DNA from 2 places in the Streptomyces sp. NPDC058701 genome. Region 2 is predicted to be linked to the other one. Evidence: riboswitches for the same ligand, from Rfam matches in the RefSeq annotation. Region 2 holds a riboswitch; the other holds the start of a gene.

Region 1 (7,437 bases), on a different contig from region 2:
CGCGAAGAGGGTCATGCCGTTCGCGTGGTACGGCAGCGAGCGCCGGCGGTGCAGGATCAGCTGGTTGGGCTCGTCGAAGGCGATCTCGTGGGCGTCGCCTATCTCCGCGCCCAGCAGGCGCAGCCGCCCGGACTGCCGGATCCGCTCGACCTCCGCGTCGGCCGTCTCCACGTTCACCGTGCGGGGGGAGTGCCCCTCCAGGCCCAGGAGCACCGCCTTGGGGGTGCCGTGGCCGTGGCCGGTCGCACCGAGCGAGCCGAACAGTTCGGCGCGCACCGAAGCGGTCTGGGCGAGGACGCCGTCCTTCTTCAGCCGGGTCACGAACATGCGGGCCGCCCGCATGGGGCCGACCGTGTGGGAGGAGGACGGGCCGATGCCGATGGAGAAGAGGTCGAACACGGAGATGGCCACTGGCGGACTCCCTTGTCTGCTCGTGGGGTGGGAGGGGGCAGGAGAAGTGCGATTGGGCGGATTTTGTCCGGCAGACGAGCGTAACGCGTGCACATGAACGATTCGTCTGCCGGACCGGCCGCGGGGGTGGCCGTCAGGCGTGGGCCGGCTCCCGCTCCCGTACGGCGTCCTCCGGGCCCGCGGCCCCGGAGCCGTCCAGGACCGGGTCCGGCCCCGGCAGGCCCGCGCGGCGGGCCGCGACGCCCGCCCGTACGGCCCGGGCGTACGGGCCCGGCGTCAGGCGGCCGACGGGGCCCGCGCCGCGATCGGGACGGCCGGCGGGGGCAGGGCGGCGACGGTGCCGGGGTCCGGCCACCGCGACCCGTACAGGCGCCGGCGCGGAGGACGAAGGGCGGCGGGCAGAGGAAACACGCCGCCCGAAGGCGGAACGGGCGGGGCGGGCCGGGCCGCATCCGCCCGGGGCTGCGCTCATGAGAAGGGCCCGGTCCCGTGCACACGCCAGCACAGCAGGACCGGGCCCTTCCGGATCGCTCCCGGGCGCTCCTAGAGCGACGGGTACAGCGGGAACTTCGCGGCGAGCGCGGAGACGCGCGCCTTGAGGTCCTCGCTGTCGTACGCCGGCTTCAGCGCGGACGCGATGATCTCGGCGACCTCGGTGAAGGCCTCCGCGTCGAAGCCGCGCGTGGCCAGGGCCGGGGTGCCGATCCGCAGGCCCGAGGTGACCATCGGCGGCCGCGGGTCGTTCGGGATGGCGTTCCGGTTGACCGTGATGCCGATCTCGTGGAGCCGGTCCTCGGCCTGCTGGCCGTCCAGCTCGGAATTGCGCAGGTCGACCAGGACCAGGTGGACGTCCGTACCGCCGGAGAGGACGGACACGCCGACCTCGGTGACGTCGGGCTGCACCAGGCGCTCGGCGATGATCTTCGCACCCTCCAGGGTGCGGACCTGGCGCTCCTTGAAGCCCTCCGAGGCCGCGATCTTGAAGGAGACGGCCTTGGCCGCGATCACGTGCTCCAGCGGGCCGCCCTGCTGGCCCGGGAAGACCGCCGAGTTGATCTTCTTGGCCAGCTCCTGCGTCGACAGGATGACGCCACCGCGCGGACCGCCCAGGGTCTTGTGCGTGGTGGTGGTCACGACGTGGGCGTGCGGCACCGGGTTCGGGTGCAGACCCGCGGCGACCAGGCCCGCGAAGTGCGCCATGTCGACCATCAGGTACGCACCGACCTCGTCCGCGATGCGGCGGAAGGCGGCGAAGTCCAGCTGGCGCGGGTAGGCGGACCAGCCCGCGACGATCAGCTGCGGCTTGGACTCCTTGGCGAGGCGCTCGACCTCGGCCATGTCGACCTGGCCGGTCTCGTCGACGTGGTACGGAACCACGTTGTAGAGCTTGCCGGAGAAGTTGATCTTCATGCCGTGGGTCAGGTGACCGCCGTGGGCCAGGTTCAGGCCCATGATCGTGTCGCCCGGCTTGATCAGCGCGAACATCGCGGCGGCGTTCGCCTGCGCACCGGAGTGCGGCTGGACGTTCGCGGCCTCGGCGCCGAACAGCGCCTTGATGCGGTCGATCGCGATCTGCTCGACCACGTCGACGTGCTCACAGCCGCCGTAGTAGCGGCGGCCCGGGTAGCCCTCGGCGTACTTGTTGGTCAGGACCGAGCCCTGGGCCTCCATGACGGCGACCGGAGCGAAGTTCTCCGACGCGATCATTTCCAGGGTCGACTGCTGGCGTACGAGCTCGGCGTCGACGGCGGCGGCGACGTCCGGGTCGAGCTCGTGGAGCGGGGTGTTCAGCACAGACATCAAGATCCCCTGGGGTCAGTTGTCGGAGTGGGTGAGCGCGGCGTACTCCTCGGCGGAGAGCAGGTCGCCCGGCTCCTCCGCGACGCGCACCTTGAACAGCCAGCCGCCCTCGAACGGAGCGGTGTTCACGAGCGCCGGGTCGTCCACGACGTCCTGGTTGAACTCGACGATCTCGCCGGAGACGGGTGAGTACAGGTCGCTGACCGACTTGGTCGACTCCAGCTCGCCACAGGTCTCGCCCGCGGTCACCGTGTCGCCCACCTCGGGGAGCTGGGCGTAGACGACGTCACCGAGCGCGTTGGCCGCGAACTCCGTGATGCCGACCGTCGAGACGCCGTCCTCGGCGACCGACAGCCACTCGTGCTCCTTGCTGTAACGCAGCTGCTGGGGGTTGCTCATGGGCCTGATTCTCCTGGATGCGGGGGAGTGGGAACGAACAGCGGTCTCGGGTACTGGGACAGGACCGTACGGCTGCCCGTACGGCCGAGGTCTGGGAAGGATTACTTCTGCCGCTTGTAGAACGGCAGGGCCACGACCTCGTACGGCTCATGCGTACCGCGAATGTCGACGCCGACGCCGGAGGTGCCGGGCGCGGCGTGCGCCGCGTCCACGTACGCCATCGCGATCGGCTTGCCCAGCGTCGGGGACGGCGCGCCCGAGGTGACCTCGCCGATGACCTCGCCGCCGGCGACGACCGGGAAGCCGGCGCGCGGGACGCGACGGCCCTCGGCGATCAGGCCGACCAGCTTGCGCGGCGGGTTCGAGGCGGCGCGCTCGGCGGCGGCCTCCAGCGCGGCGCGGCCGACGAAGTCCCCCTCCTTCTCGAACTTCACGACCCGGCCCAGACCCGCGTCGAACGGGGTGAGGGAGGTCGTCAGCTCGTGCCCGTACAGCGGCATGCCCGCCTCCAGGCGCAGCGTGTCGCGGCAGGACAGGCCGGCCGGGACCAGGCCGACGCCCTCGCCGGCCTTCGTCAGCGCCTGCCACAGCTCCACGGCGTGCCCGGGGGAGACGAACAGCTCGAAGCCGTCCTCGCCGGTGTAGCCGGTACGGGCGATCAGCGCGGGCACGCCCGCGACGGTGCCCGGCAGGCCGGCGTAGTACTTCAGCCCGTCCAGGTCGGCGTCGGTCAGGGACTTCAGGATGCCGGGGGACTCCGGGCCCTGGACGGCGAGCAGCGCGTACGCGTCGCGGTCGTCGCGGACCTCGGCGTCGAAGCCGTCGGCGCGCTCGGTGATCGCGTCCAGGACGACCTGGGCGTTGGAGGCGTTGGCGACGACCATGAACTCGGTCTCGCCCAGCCGGTAGACGATCAGGTCGTCGAGGATCCCGCCGTCCGCCTGGCAGATGTGCGTGTAGCGGGCGCGGCCGACGCCGACGGTGGAGATGTTGCCGACCAGCGCGTAGTCGAGGACCTTGACGGCCTCCGGGCCGGTCAGGGTGATCTCGCCCATGTGGGACAGGTCGAAGAGACCGGCCTTCGTACGTACGGCGTTGTGCTCGTCGCGCTCGCTCGCGTACCGCAGCGGCATGTCCCAGCCCGCGAAATCGGTCATGGTCGCACCGAGGGAACGGTGCAGCCCATCGAGGGCGGTCAGACGGGGGGCAGAGCTCATGGGTGTGACTCCCGGGTCCCAGGGCATCGACATGACATGACGAGGACGTTCCTCCCCATCTGTCATCGGAACCTGAGAGGTTCGCCGAGAGTTCCCCCGATCTTCCGATCCGGCGGGATTCCCGACTTGCACCTTGGGTGGAGCGCGCGCCCCGGCCTCACGGGCGGCGGCACGGCTCGCTTTTCAGATCTGCCTCATCCACGCGGTACGGGGCCTGAGAGATTCAAGGGAGGTTCTTGCTCCTTCGGCGCCCGTGCACGGCCTTGCGGCGTGCCGGGACTCTCCCGCGCGGATTCAAGCGGCCGGTATGCAGTTGGTCCAGATGGCGCACATCATTGCACGCCGTTCGCGTGATCGGGCGGGCGGGCCCGAAAGACCGCGGCGTTCGCGGAGGTCCGGACCGGAACCGCCGGTCCCGGATTACCGTCTCTTTACACTCAGTGGGCAAGGGTCCTTGCGACCCGATTCGGGGGAGGCGATCACTGTGCGGAGATTCGGAGTAGTGGCGACGACGGGAACCGTGGACGCGGTACCGGAGCAGCGCGGCCCGCGCCTCCGCCGGGCGGCCGACGCGGCCGCCCCCGGCGCGGTCCGGGACCTGCGCGGCCCGGCCGTGCGCGGGCCGCAGCGGCTCGGCTTCGCGGCCGGGGACATCGTCGTCGTGTCCGGGCTGCCCGGCGGCGGCAAGAGCACGCTGATCAAGCGGGCGGCCGCCGAGGGCGGGTCCGTCGACTCCCAGGACACCCGCGAGCGCTGGGAGCGCCGGATGCCGGCGGTCCTCCCGTACGGCGCCTACCGGCCGCTGGTCCGCGCCGCCCACTACTGGGGGCTCTGGCGCGTCCTGCGCTCCGGCGCCTCGGTGGTCGTCCACGACTGCGGCACCCAGAGCTGGGTGCGCGGTCTGCTCGCGGCGGCCGCCCGCCGCCGGGGCCGCGAGCTGCACCTGCTGTTCCTGGACAGCAGCCCCGAGGAGGCCCTCTCCGGGCAGGCGGCGCGCGGGCGGCGCGTGTCGGCGTACGCCTTCTCCCGGCACCGGGGGGCGGTGGCGCGCCTGCTGCGCGACGCGGAGGCCGGCCGCCCGCCGGCGGGCTGCGCCTCGGCGACGCTCCTGGACCGCCGCTCGGCCGCGGCGGTGACGCGGATCGCGTTCCACGGCTGAGTGAGCCGCGACCCGCGACCCGTGCCCCCGCCGTCCGGGGCGGGACGCCGGGACGACGGGACGCCGGTACCCGCCGCGGCCCGGGACCCGGCAGCGGATAGCCTTCGGCACCGGACGCGGTGGCACCACACGGAGGCAGGGGAACATGCAGGGCAGCGGCTGGCCGGAGAACGAACTGGAGCAGGTGCTCGGAGCGGCACTGGGGCAGCCCGACGCGGGGGCGCGGATCCTCGAGGTGCTCGGGCGCAGCCGGGTGTGGGTGCCGCTGCCCGCCGGCGGGGCCCCCGACGCGGCGAGCCTGTCCCTGCCGACCATGGACATCGCCGGGGCGGCCTACGTCCCCGTCTACAGCTCCGAGGCGCAGTTCCGCTACTGCGCCGGCCCCGCCATGGACTTCGCCGTGGCCCCCGCCGTCGAGTTCGCCCGCGGCCTGCCCCCGCAGCTCGGCATCGCCGTGAACCCCGAGGGAGCCGTCGGCGTCCCCCTCCCCCCGCCCGCCGTCGCGGAGCTGTGCCGCATCGGACGCAGCCCCCTCGACGGCCCCGCGGGCGGCGGGCGCGTCCGGCTGTACGAGCCCGACTGGCAGGACGACCCGGTGGACTTCCTGGCCGCCGCCACGGAGGAGTTCCGGGCGACCGGCGCGGTCACCGCCGCGTACCGCTGCCTCGCCAGCGTCGAGGGCGGGGAGCCGCAGCTGTTCGTCGGCGTCCGGCTGGTGGGATGGGACCCCGAGACGCAGAACGCCCCGATGGAGGCCCTCGGCCGGGCCCTGACCCGCGTCCCGCCGCCGTGGCCGGTGCAGTTGATCCTCCTGGACGCCGCCGAGGACCCGGTCACGGACTGGATTCGTGAGCGCGTACGCCCCTTCTACCTCCCGTAGGGCCGCTTAAGGTGGTCACACTTGCGGCCGCACGCGCGGCCCGGGTACGCGTGGACGACGGGCGGACGAAGAGGGGTACCGGGTGAGTGCGTCAGGCACGGCCGCGGCCGGGCAGGTCGAGCACATGCTGCGCCAGGTGACTCCCGGGCGCTATGAGAGCTACGAGTCACTGCTGCACGCCCTCGCCGAGGGCCGGCTGTGGATGCTGCTGTGGCAGGGGCAGCCGGGGTCCCCGGACGCCCAGTACGGCGGCATGGAGGTGGAGGGCCTCGGCTACGCGCCGTGCGTGACCTCCCCGCAGGAGCTGGCCGCCAGCGGCTGGAACCGGGGCTACGAGGTCGTCACGGGCCGGGACATCGCCCGCGCCCTGTACCCGGACCGCTGGGGGCTGTGGCTCAACCCGCACGCCTCGGGCGGCGGACTCGGCGTGCCCTGGGCGGACCTGCGCCGCATCGCCACCGGCCTCGACCGGATGCCGGCCGGCCCGCTGCGGCTGTCGGAGCCCGCCATCGAGCTGCCGCAGTTCTACGGGCTGCTGACCCGGCACGCCCACCGCACGCCCGCCGTCCGGTCACTGCGCCGCGCCTGGGTGCAGCCCGCGCTGGGCTCGCCGTACCTCGCGGTCGGGCTCGACCTGTACGACGCCTCCGCGCCCGCGCTGGAATCGGTACGGGAGATGATGCGCCAGTCGGTGGGCGTGGTCCCCGAGGGCGTCCCGGTGTGCACCGTCGCGCTGGCCGACGAACACGACCCGGTGGCGATGTGGCTGCGCGCGCAGACCCGGCCGTTCTACGACCGCGAGGGCCAGGGCCCCGCGTACTGAGGTACGGAGCGCCGTGGGCCGTCCGCGTCCGCCGGACCGGCCGCGCCCCGGGCACGCCCCCGAAGAACCGCATACTGAGACGTCCGTCTCGAAGGCCGTACCGGAGCCCGCCGGTGCGGCCTTCCGCATATCCAGTCGAATCCGCCCAAGAAGGCTGCCCTAAGTGGCAGTTGGCCCGGATGTCCGTTCCGCGCCTAACGGGCGGTCTTTCACCGCTGAACAGTCCGCGCGGTTCGGATAACGGAAGGTGTAGGCGCAGATCACGGTTGCGCATCACATCCCCGGCAGGTCTGGCGGGCGGCTCAGACGCCGTTGAAGACTCCCCCCACCGAAGGCCGGTCAATCCAGCAAGCACCAGCTCTTCACGTGCACTTCAGGCGCATTTCGTGCCGATCGCACCATCAGCGACGCCGATAGAACCAAGCCGCCACAGCGGCGGGCATGGGCCGGCCACCGTCGGCCGAGAGGGGTCCCCACCACGATGACGGCACCACTGCACGACACCAGCGCGGCCGGGCCCGCGGCCGTGGCCGCCCCCGACGTCCCGCAGAAGGCGATCGAGGGGCGCTCTCCGTGGAAGATCGCGTGGATCCGCCTCAGGCGTGACAAGGTCGCCCTGGCCGGCGGTGTCGTCGTGCTCCTGCTGATCCTCGTCGCACTCTTCGCGCCGCTGATCGTCAAACTCCTCGGGCACCCGCCGGAGGAGCTGCACGAGGACATGCTGGACCCGCTGCTCGGCCTGCCGGCC
Region 2 (7,437 bases):
ACGGGGAGTTCGCACCGACGGCTATCTGTACGGCGGCCACCGCCTGGGCGGCGTTCCACACGTCCGCGAACCGGCCCGGGGTCACCTGGAGGTGCAGCTGCACCGACGTACAGGCGGCTTCCGCCACGATCGACCCGGACCGCCAGGTCAGCCGCTCGACGCCGTCGATGTCGAGCGCGAAGTCCTCGCCGCGCATCATCAGGATCTGCTCGTTCAGGAGCGAGTAGCGGTCCACCGCCGACAGGTTGGCGGTGACCAGGTCGGCCCGCGTGATCGTCGGCAGGATCCCGATCATCACGACGCCCGCGTCGATCTCGACTGCCTGCCGGTGGGCATAGCCCAGCCCCGCACTGAGTTCCTCCGCGAGCTGGTCGAATACCCGGCCGCCGAGACGGTGGGGAAGGACGTTCACCTCCAGGTTGAACATTCCGAGTTCGGTCTGGAAATCCGGACTCGCAATCCGCTCCAGCACCTGCGCATTCACCATTCTCGGCAACCCGTCGGCACCCGCGAGATTCAGTTCGATCTCCAGCCCCATCATGTTCTTCGGACGATCGAACCTCTTCTCCGCCAGAAGCCGCTCCAGCCCCTCCAGGCACTCGTGAAGCTTCCTTCGATACCGCTGCCGATCGGACAGGTCGAATCCGCCTGCCACGACCTTCTCCCCCATCGAAGCGTCCCTCCTCGAGTGGGCCTGGCCCGGCACACCCGGCCCGCGTTACGGTCGATGATGCCCCGACAGCGTGATCCATAACGCGGAGGGGGCGCGAGTGGCGAGGAGCGCGCGCCGGTTTGGCCGACGGGCGCTTCGGCACATTCGCCTGGCAAGTCGTCGTATGCAAATTCCGCATCGACTTTGCCGCCTCCGGATTACCGGCGCTTTTCAGCCGAGCCCTCTTCCGGTAACCTCCGAGGTCAGCGCTACTTGGTCGCGCGCATCCGGCACGAATGCCATGCCAGCGGGACCGGTAAGCGACTTGCCCGCAATAGCCGGGACAGCTAGCTGAAACACCGCGTGAACACATGTCGTATAAACTCCGCAAACGAGGCAGAGAGTTGGCGCGCGGCCATTGCCCCTCAGCCCCCCTCTGGCCCCAGAATGCGACAGCGCCGTCCGCACCTGCCCCCGTTCCACCGGTCTCCCAAGTGAGAGGCGACCCACCATGCCGCTGCATGTCCCTCCGGCTCCCGCGCCCGCCCTGCGCAGCGTCCTCGCGGCACTCGGTTCCCCCACCGCCGTCCACGAGGCACACACTCCGGCCCTGCGCGCGGTCCAGGGACCGCTGACCGCCGAACTCCCCCTCCCGGTCCACGTCATGGACCGGCTGCACACGTCCACCCTGGCGGCCGGGGGCAGGCCGCCCCGCACCCGGCTCACCGGCTGGCGGTTCCTGATCCGCAGCGGCGACCGCCACGTCGCGGCGGCCGACACCCGGCTGACCCCGGACGGCTGGGCCTTCTCCCACTTCTTCGAGGGTCCGTACGTCGCCGCCACCGAACGCGCCCTGCGCCAGGCGGAGTCGCTCCCCACGGACTACCAGCCGCGGCTGCTGTCCGTGCCGGAGCTGTACATGCTGACCCTGTGGCTGCACGGCGCGGTGGGCGCCGACGCCTCCGCGGGCCTGCCCGCCGGCGAGGACCTGCTCGTGCCGCTTGCGCCCGCCCCGCCCGGCATCGCAGCGTTCCGTCCGCACCCGGTGTCCGAACTGCTGCCCGCGCTCATCCGCCGGCTGACCCCCGCACCGCTCCCGCCCACCCTGGCCGCGCCGGCCGCCTGACCCGAGTGGCCCATTCGGCCTAGCCCGCACGGGCTACTCCCGAACCATCCGAAATGACAGGGGAGTTGGACTGAACCGCCCGCACGGGTGATGCGTCATCATTCTGTGAGGACAGCTGCCGGGAAATACCTGCGAAGCGGCTGTCGTGGGGGAAGACTGATGACAAGCTCCCCGCGGGTGCGGGGATGACCCAGGGGGACGGCCATGAACCACGCATCGAGCCGTAGCACGCAGACCACACCGCAGCGAAAGAACGCATCCATGTGCCAGCACCAGCCAGCCTGCCCGTCAGCCGACTCCGCCGACCGGGAGGCCGCGCACCCCGTGGCGAACCACCCGGAACAGGGCTGGAGCCTGCTGTGCAACGGAGTCCTGCTCTTCGAGGACACCGGGGAGCTGCTGCCCGACGGCAGGATCATCGCCCCGCACCGCCCGCTGGCGGCCGCCCAGGTGATGAAAGCGGCCTGACCCGCCGCGGCAACGACGAAGGGGCCGGCCCGGGAGGAGATCCCGGGCCGGCCCCTTGTCGGCACCCTGACGTCAGTTGTCGTACTCGTCCAGCGGCGGGCAGGAGCAGACCAGGTTCCGGTCGCCGAACGCACCGTCGATGCGGCGGACCGGCGGCCAGTACTTCTCCGCCGCCGTGACGCCGGCCGGGAAGACCGCCTCGTCACGGGTGTACGGGTGGTTCCACTCGCCGCCCAGCGCCGCCGCCGTGTGCGGGGAGTTGGCCAGCGGGTTGTCCTCCAGCGGCCATTCGCCGCCCGCGACCCGCTCGATCTCGGCGCGGATGGCGATCATCGCGTCGCAGAAGCGGTCGATCTCGGCGAGGTCCTCGGACTCCGTCGGCTCGATCATCAGCGTACCGGCGACCGGGAACGACATGGTCGGCGCGTGGAAGCCGTAGTCGATCAGACGCTTGGCGATGTCGTCCACGCTGACGCCGGTGGCCTTGGTCAGCGGGCGCAGGTCGATGATGCACTCGTGCGCGACCAGGTTGCCGGGGCCGGTGTACAGCACCGGGTAGTGCGGCTCCAGGCGCTTGGCGATGTAGTTGGCACCGAGCACGGCCACCTGGGTGGCGCGCTTGAGGCCCTCGCCGCCCATCAGGCGCACGTACGACCACGAGATCGGCAGGATGCCCGCGGAGCCCCACGGCGCGGCGGAGATCGGGCCGACGCCCGTCTCGGGGCCGGCGGTCGGCTGCAGCGGGTGGTTCGGCAGGTACGGGGCCAGGTGCGCCCGGACACCGACCGGGCCGACGCCCGGACCGCCGCCGCCGTGCGGGATGCAGAAGGTCTTGTGCAGGTTCAGGTGCGAGACGTCGCCACCGAAGTGACCCGGCTTGGCCAGGCCCACCAGGGCGTTGAGGTTCGCACCGTCCACGTAGACCTGGCCGCCGGCGTCGTGCACCTGGGCGCAGATGTCGGCGACGTGCTCCTCGAACACACCGTGCGTGGAGGGGTAGGTGATCATCAGCACGGCGAGCTCGTCGCGGTACTGCTCGATCTTCGCCCGCAGGTCCGCCGCGTCCACCTCACCGTCGTCGGCCGTCTTGACGACGACGACCTTCATGCCGGCCATCACGGCGCTGGCGGCGTTCGTGCCGTGCGCGGAGGACGGGATGAGGCAGATGGTGCGCTGCTCGTCGCCGTTGGCGCGGTGGTAGGCGCGTACGGCCAGCAGACCGGCCAGCTCACCCTGCGAGCCGGCGTTGGGCTGAATGGAGACCTTGTCGTAGCCGGTGACCTCGCAGAGACGTTCCTCCAGCTCGGTGATGAGCGTGAGGTACCCCTCGGCCTGCTCCACCGGGGCGAACGGGTGCACCTGGCCGAACTCGGGCCAGGTGACGGCCTCCATCTCGGTGGTGGCGTTGAGCTTCATCGTGCAGGAGCCCAGCGGGATCATGCCGCGGTCCAGCGCGTAGTCCTTGTCCGAGAGCCTGCGCAGGTAGCGCAGCATCGCGGTCTCGGATCGGTGTTGGTGGAACACCGGGTGCGTGAGGACCTCGTCCGAGCGCAGCAGGGCCTCGGGCAGCGTGTCGGCCGTGGTCGCGTCGAGGGCCTCGATGTCGGCACTGACGCCGAAGGCGGCCCAGACGGCCTCGATGTCGGCGCGCAGGGTGGTCTCGTCGCAGGAGAGCGAGACGAGGTCGGCGTCGACCCGGTACAGGTTGACCCCGCCCTCGCGGGCGGCGGCGACGACCTCGTCGGCCCGGCCGGGAACCCGCGCGGTGAGCGTGTCGAAGTACGAGCCGTGGACGATCTCGACCCCGCCGGCCCGCAGGCCCGCGGCGAGGAGGGCGGCGTAGCGGTGCGTCCTGCGGGCGATCGTCCGCAGGCCGTCCGGGCCGTGGTACACGGCGTACATGGCCGCCATGACGGCGAGCAGCACCTGCGCGGTACAGATGTTGCTGGTGGCCTTCTCGCGGCGGATGTGCTGCTCGCGGGTCTGCAGGGCCAGGCGGTACGCCTTGTTGCCGTCCGCGTCCACGGAGACGCCGACGAGGCGGCCCGGAAGCGAGCGGGCGTGCTTGGCCTGGACGGCCATGTAGCCGGCGTGCGGTCCGCCGAAGCCCATCGGGACGCCGAAGCGCTGGGTGGTGCCGACCGCGATGTCCGCGCCCAGCTCGCCCGGCGAGGTCAGCAGGGTCAGGGCGAGCAGGTCGGCCGACACGGTGACGATGGCACCGAGCCCGTGCGCCTGGTCGATGACCGGCTTGATGTCCCGCACGGCGCCGGAGGCGCCCGGGTACTGGAGCAGCACGCCGAAGACGCCGCGCTCGGCGATCTCCGCGGGAATGCCGTCGGAGAGGTCCGCGACGACGATCTCCACACCCGTGGGCTCGGCACGGGTCTCGATCACGGCGATGGTCTGCGGCAGCGCGTCGGCGTCGATCAGGAAGACACCGCCCTTGACCTTGCCCACGCGGCGGGCCAGGGACATGGCCTCGGCGGCCGCCGTGCCCTCGTCGAGCAGCGAGGCGCCCGAGGTCGGCAGCCCGGTCAGGTCGGCGACGACGGTCTGGAAGTTCAGCAGCGCCTCCAGGCGGCCCTGCGAGATCTCCGGCTGGTAGGGCGTATACGCCGTGTACCAGGCCGGGTTCTCCATGACGTTGCGCAGGATCACCGGCGGCGTGAAGGTCCCGTAGTAGCCGAGACCGATCATGGAGGTGAGGACCTGGTTGCGGTCGGCGAGCGACCGCAGCTCGGCCAGCACCTCGGCCTCGGTCCGCGCCTCGGGCAGGTTCAGCGCTTCGGCGGTCTTGATCACATCCGGTACCGCGGCGGCGGTGAGTTCGTCCAGGGAGCCGTAGCCCACCTGAGCGAGCATCTTCGCCTGTGCCCCGGCGTCCGGGCCGATGTGGCGCTGCTCGAAGGGGATGCCTCGCTCCAGCTGGGAGAGCGGAATGCGGTTGGCGGTCATGTACGGAGGCCTCCTGGTCGTATGACCTGCGAGGGGCACCACGGCGCGGGCACCCGGACGGCCTCCCCCTCTGTCATCTCAACCTGAGAGTTTCACCGGAGTCGCGGGGATCGCCCTCGAGCTCCGGCTTTCACCGTCGGTGAGGAGGGGGACCGGCACTGCGCGCCCGGTTCCCGCTCCTGCTTTCCAGAGTGGCCTCGTCCGTGCGGTACGTATGCCTGAGAGATTCCGGGGAGGATTTGCTCCTTCGGCGCCTCCGGCGAGCTCATTCGGAGGACTCTCCCGCACAGGGTCGACAGCCACCACCCAGCCTACCAGCGCCGTTCCGGGGCCTCCCCGAGTGGCCTCGGCTCCCGATATGCCCTTCTGTAGTCATTACGGAGGAGTTGCGACCCAAGGGAGGGACCGTGCAGACCGACATCGATCCGCGCAGTCTGATCGGCCGCAAGGCGTTCGACCGCAACGGCAGCAAGATCGGCACCATCGACGAGGTCTACCTCGACGACGCCACCGGCGTCCCGGAGTGGGCCGCCGTACGGACGGGCCTGTTCAGCCGGGACGCCTTCGTCCCGCTGGAGCCGAGCGAGCTGGTCGGGGACGCCCTGCGCGTCCCGTTCGACCGCTCCCTGATCAAGGACGCCCCCGACTTCGGCGTCGGCCGCCACCTCTCCCCCGAGCAGGAGCTGCAGCTCTACCACCACTACGGCCTGGACGTGACCCTCCCCTCCGAGTTCCACCCTTCGCCCCCGCCCCCCGAGCAGCCGCGCGACTTCGGCCGGCTGGCGGGCGACGACGGCTGACCGGCCGCCCCTCCGCGGCCGGCCCGGGCGCCCCTTCAGGCCGTACCCGGCTCCTCCTCACCCACCGGCTCCCCCACCAGGGGCAGCGGATCGGCCGCCTCCAGCTCCGGATCGTCCACCCGGAAGGTGCGCACCCGGCCGGGCGCCGACCCGGGCCGCTCGAACCGTACGGTCACCCGCCCGACCCCGCTGCCCTGCACCCAACCCGGCCCGTGCACGGCGTGCCGTACGTCGTTCCCGGGCGCCCAGCGCCGCTCGGCGGCGGCCTCCGGCTCCCCCGGCGTCCCGTGCTCACCGGCCGCCGCCGGACTCCCGGCGGCCGTTGCGTGCCGCGCGGCGGCGCCGGCGTCCGACGGCCCCGCCGCCGTCGTCACCCCATCGGCCCCCTCCGCCCCATCGGCCCCGGCGGGCACGTCCCCGGCCGGGTCCCCCCCGGCGGCGAGCGTCGCGGCGGCCTGGGCGAACAGGTCCTCCTGCGTGTAGTCCGCCAGGCCCGTGACCCCCACCCCGAGCAGCCGCACCCCGCCCGTGGTGTCCACGCCCTCCAGCAGCCGGGCCGCGGCCTCCCGCACCACCCCGGGGTCGTCGGTGGGCCCGCGCAGCGTCTCCGAGCGGGTGAGCGTCGAGAAGTCGAACCGGCGCACCTTCAGCACGATCGTGCGGCCCGAGTGCCCGGACTCGCGGAGCCTGCGCACGCAGCGGTCCGCCAGCCGCTGCACCTCGTTGCGGATCCGGACCCGGTCGTGCAGGTCCACGTCGAAGGTGTCCTCGACCGACACCGACTTCGCGTCCCGCTCGGCGACCACCGGCCGGTCGTCCAGTCCCAGGGCCATCCGGTGCAGCCCCACGCCGTGCGCGCGCCCGACCATCCGGACCAGCTCGTCCTCCCCGGCCTGTGCCAGCTCCCCCACGGTGGTGATCCCGGCCCGGCGCAGGTGTTCCCCGGTGGCCGGCCCCACCCCGGGCAGGGTCCTCACGGACATGGGCGCGAGCAGCTCGCACTCGGTGCCCGGCTCGATCAGCAGCAGCCCGGCCGGCTTGGCCTCCTCGGACGCCACCTTGGCCAGCATCTTCGACCCGGCCAGTCCCACCGACCCGCTCAGACTCGTCGCCGCCCGGATGTCCGCGCGCAGCCGCTCGCCCGTCGCCCGGGCGGTGCGCGAGTCGAAGGCGACGCCGCCCGCCTCCAGGTCCACGAACGCCTCGTCCAGGCTGAGCGGCTCCACCAGCGGCGACAGCTCCCGGAGCAGGCCCATGACCACGTCGCTGACCTCGCGGTAGAGGCTGAAGCGCGGCACCAGGCAGGCGCCGTTGGGGCACAGCCGCCGGGCCTGGGCCATCGGCATGGCCGAGTGCACCCCGAAGCGCCGTGCCTCGTACGAGGCGGTGGCGACGACCCCGCGCGGACCGAGCCCCCCGACGATCACGGCCTT

Evidence for each region. Region 2 has a riboswitch for glycine ahead of gcvP (aminomethyl-transferring glycine dehydrogenase). Riboswitches for the same ligand answer to the same signal wherever they lie in the genome.
Region 1: linked by a shared signal. The riboswitch ahead of gcvT (glycine cleavage system aminomethyltransferase GcvT) and the one ahead of gcvP (aminomethyl-transferring glycine dehydrogenase) in region 2 are both predicted to bind glycine.

What each region holds. Positions count from the first base shown of each region.
Region 1 is NZ_JBHXSY010000009.1:220,020-227,456, reverse strand. Features, by position in the region: gene ACFWW8_RS13090 (L-serine ammonia-lyase) at 1-411, opposite strand, end outside; gene ACFWW8_RS13085 (hypothetical protein) at 545-766, opposite strand; gene glyA (serine hydroxymethyltransferase) at 955-2,211, opposite strand; gene gcvH (glycine cleavage system protein GcvH) at 2,227-2,610, opposite strand; gene gcvT (glycine cleavage system aminomethyltransferase GcvT) at 2,712-3,827, opposite strand; glycine riboswitch at 4,021-4,124, opposite strand; gene ACFWW8_RS13065 (AAA family ATPase) at 4,306-4,986, shown strand; gene ACFWW8_RS13060 (enhanced serine sensitivity protein SseB) at 5,132-5,866, shown strand; gene ACFWW8_RS13055 (enhanced serine sensitivity protein SseB C-terminal domain-containing protein) at 5,949-6,689, shown strand; gene ACFWW8_RS13050 (ABC transporter permease) at 7,171-7,437, shown strand, end outside.
Region 2 is NZ_JBHXSY010000044.1:39,955-47,391, forward strand. Features, by position in the region: gene ACFWW8_RS31595 (glutamate-cysteine ligase family protein) at 1-670, opposite strand, end outside; gene ACFWW8_RS31600 (hypothetical protein) at 1,164-1,778, shown strand; gene ACFWW8_RS31605 (DUF5999 family protein) at 2,040-2,246, shown strand; gene gcvP (aminomethyl-transferring glycine dehydrogenase) at 2,319-5,204, opposite strand; glycine riboswitch at 5,401-5,499, opposite strand; gene ACFWW8_RS31615 (PRC-barrel domain-containing protein) at 5,612-6,004, shown strand; gene ACFWW8_RS31620 (DNA polymerase IV) at 6,040-7,437, opposite strand, start outside.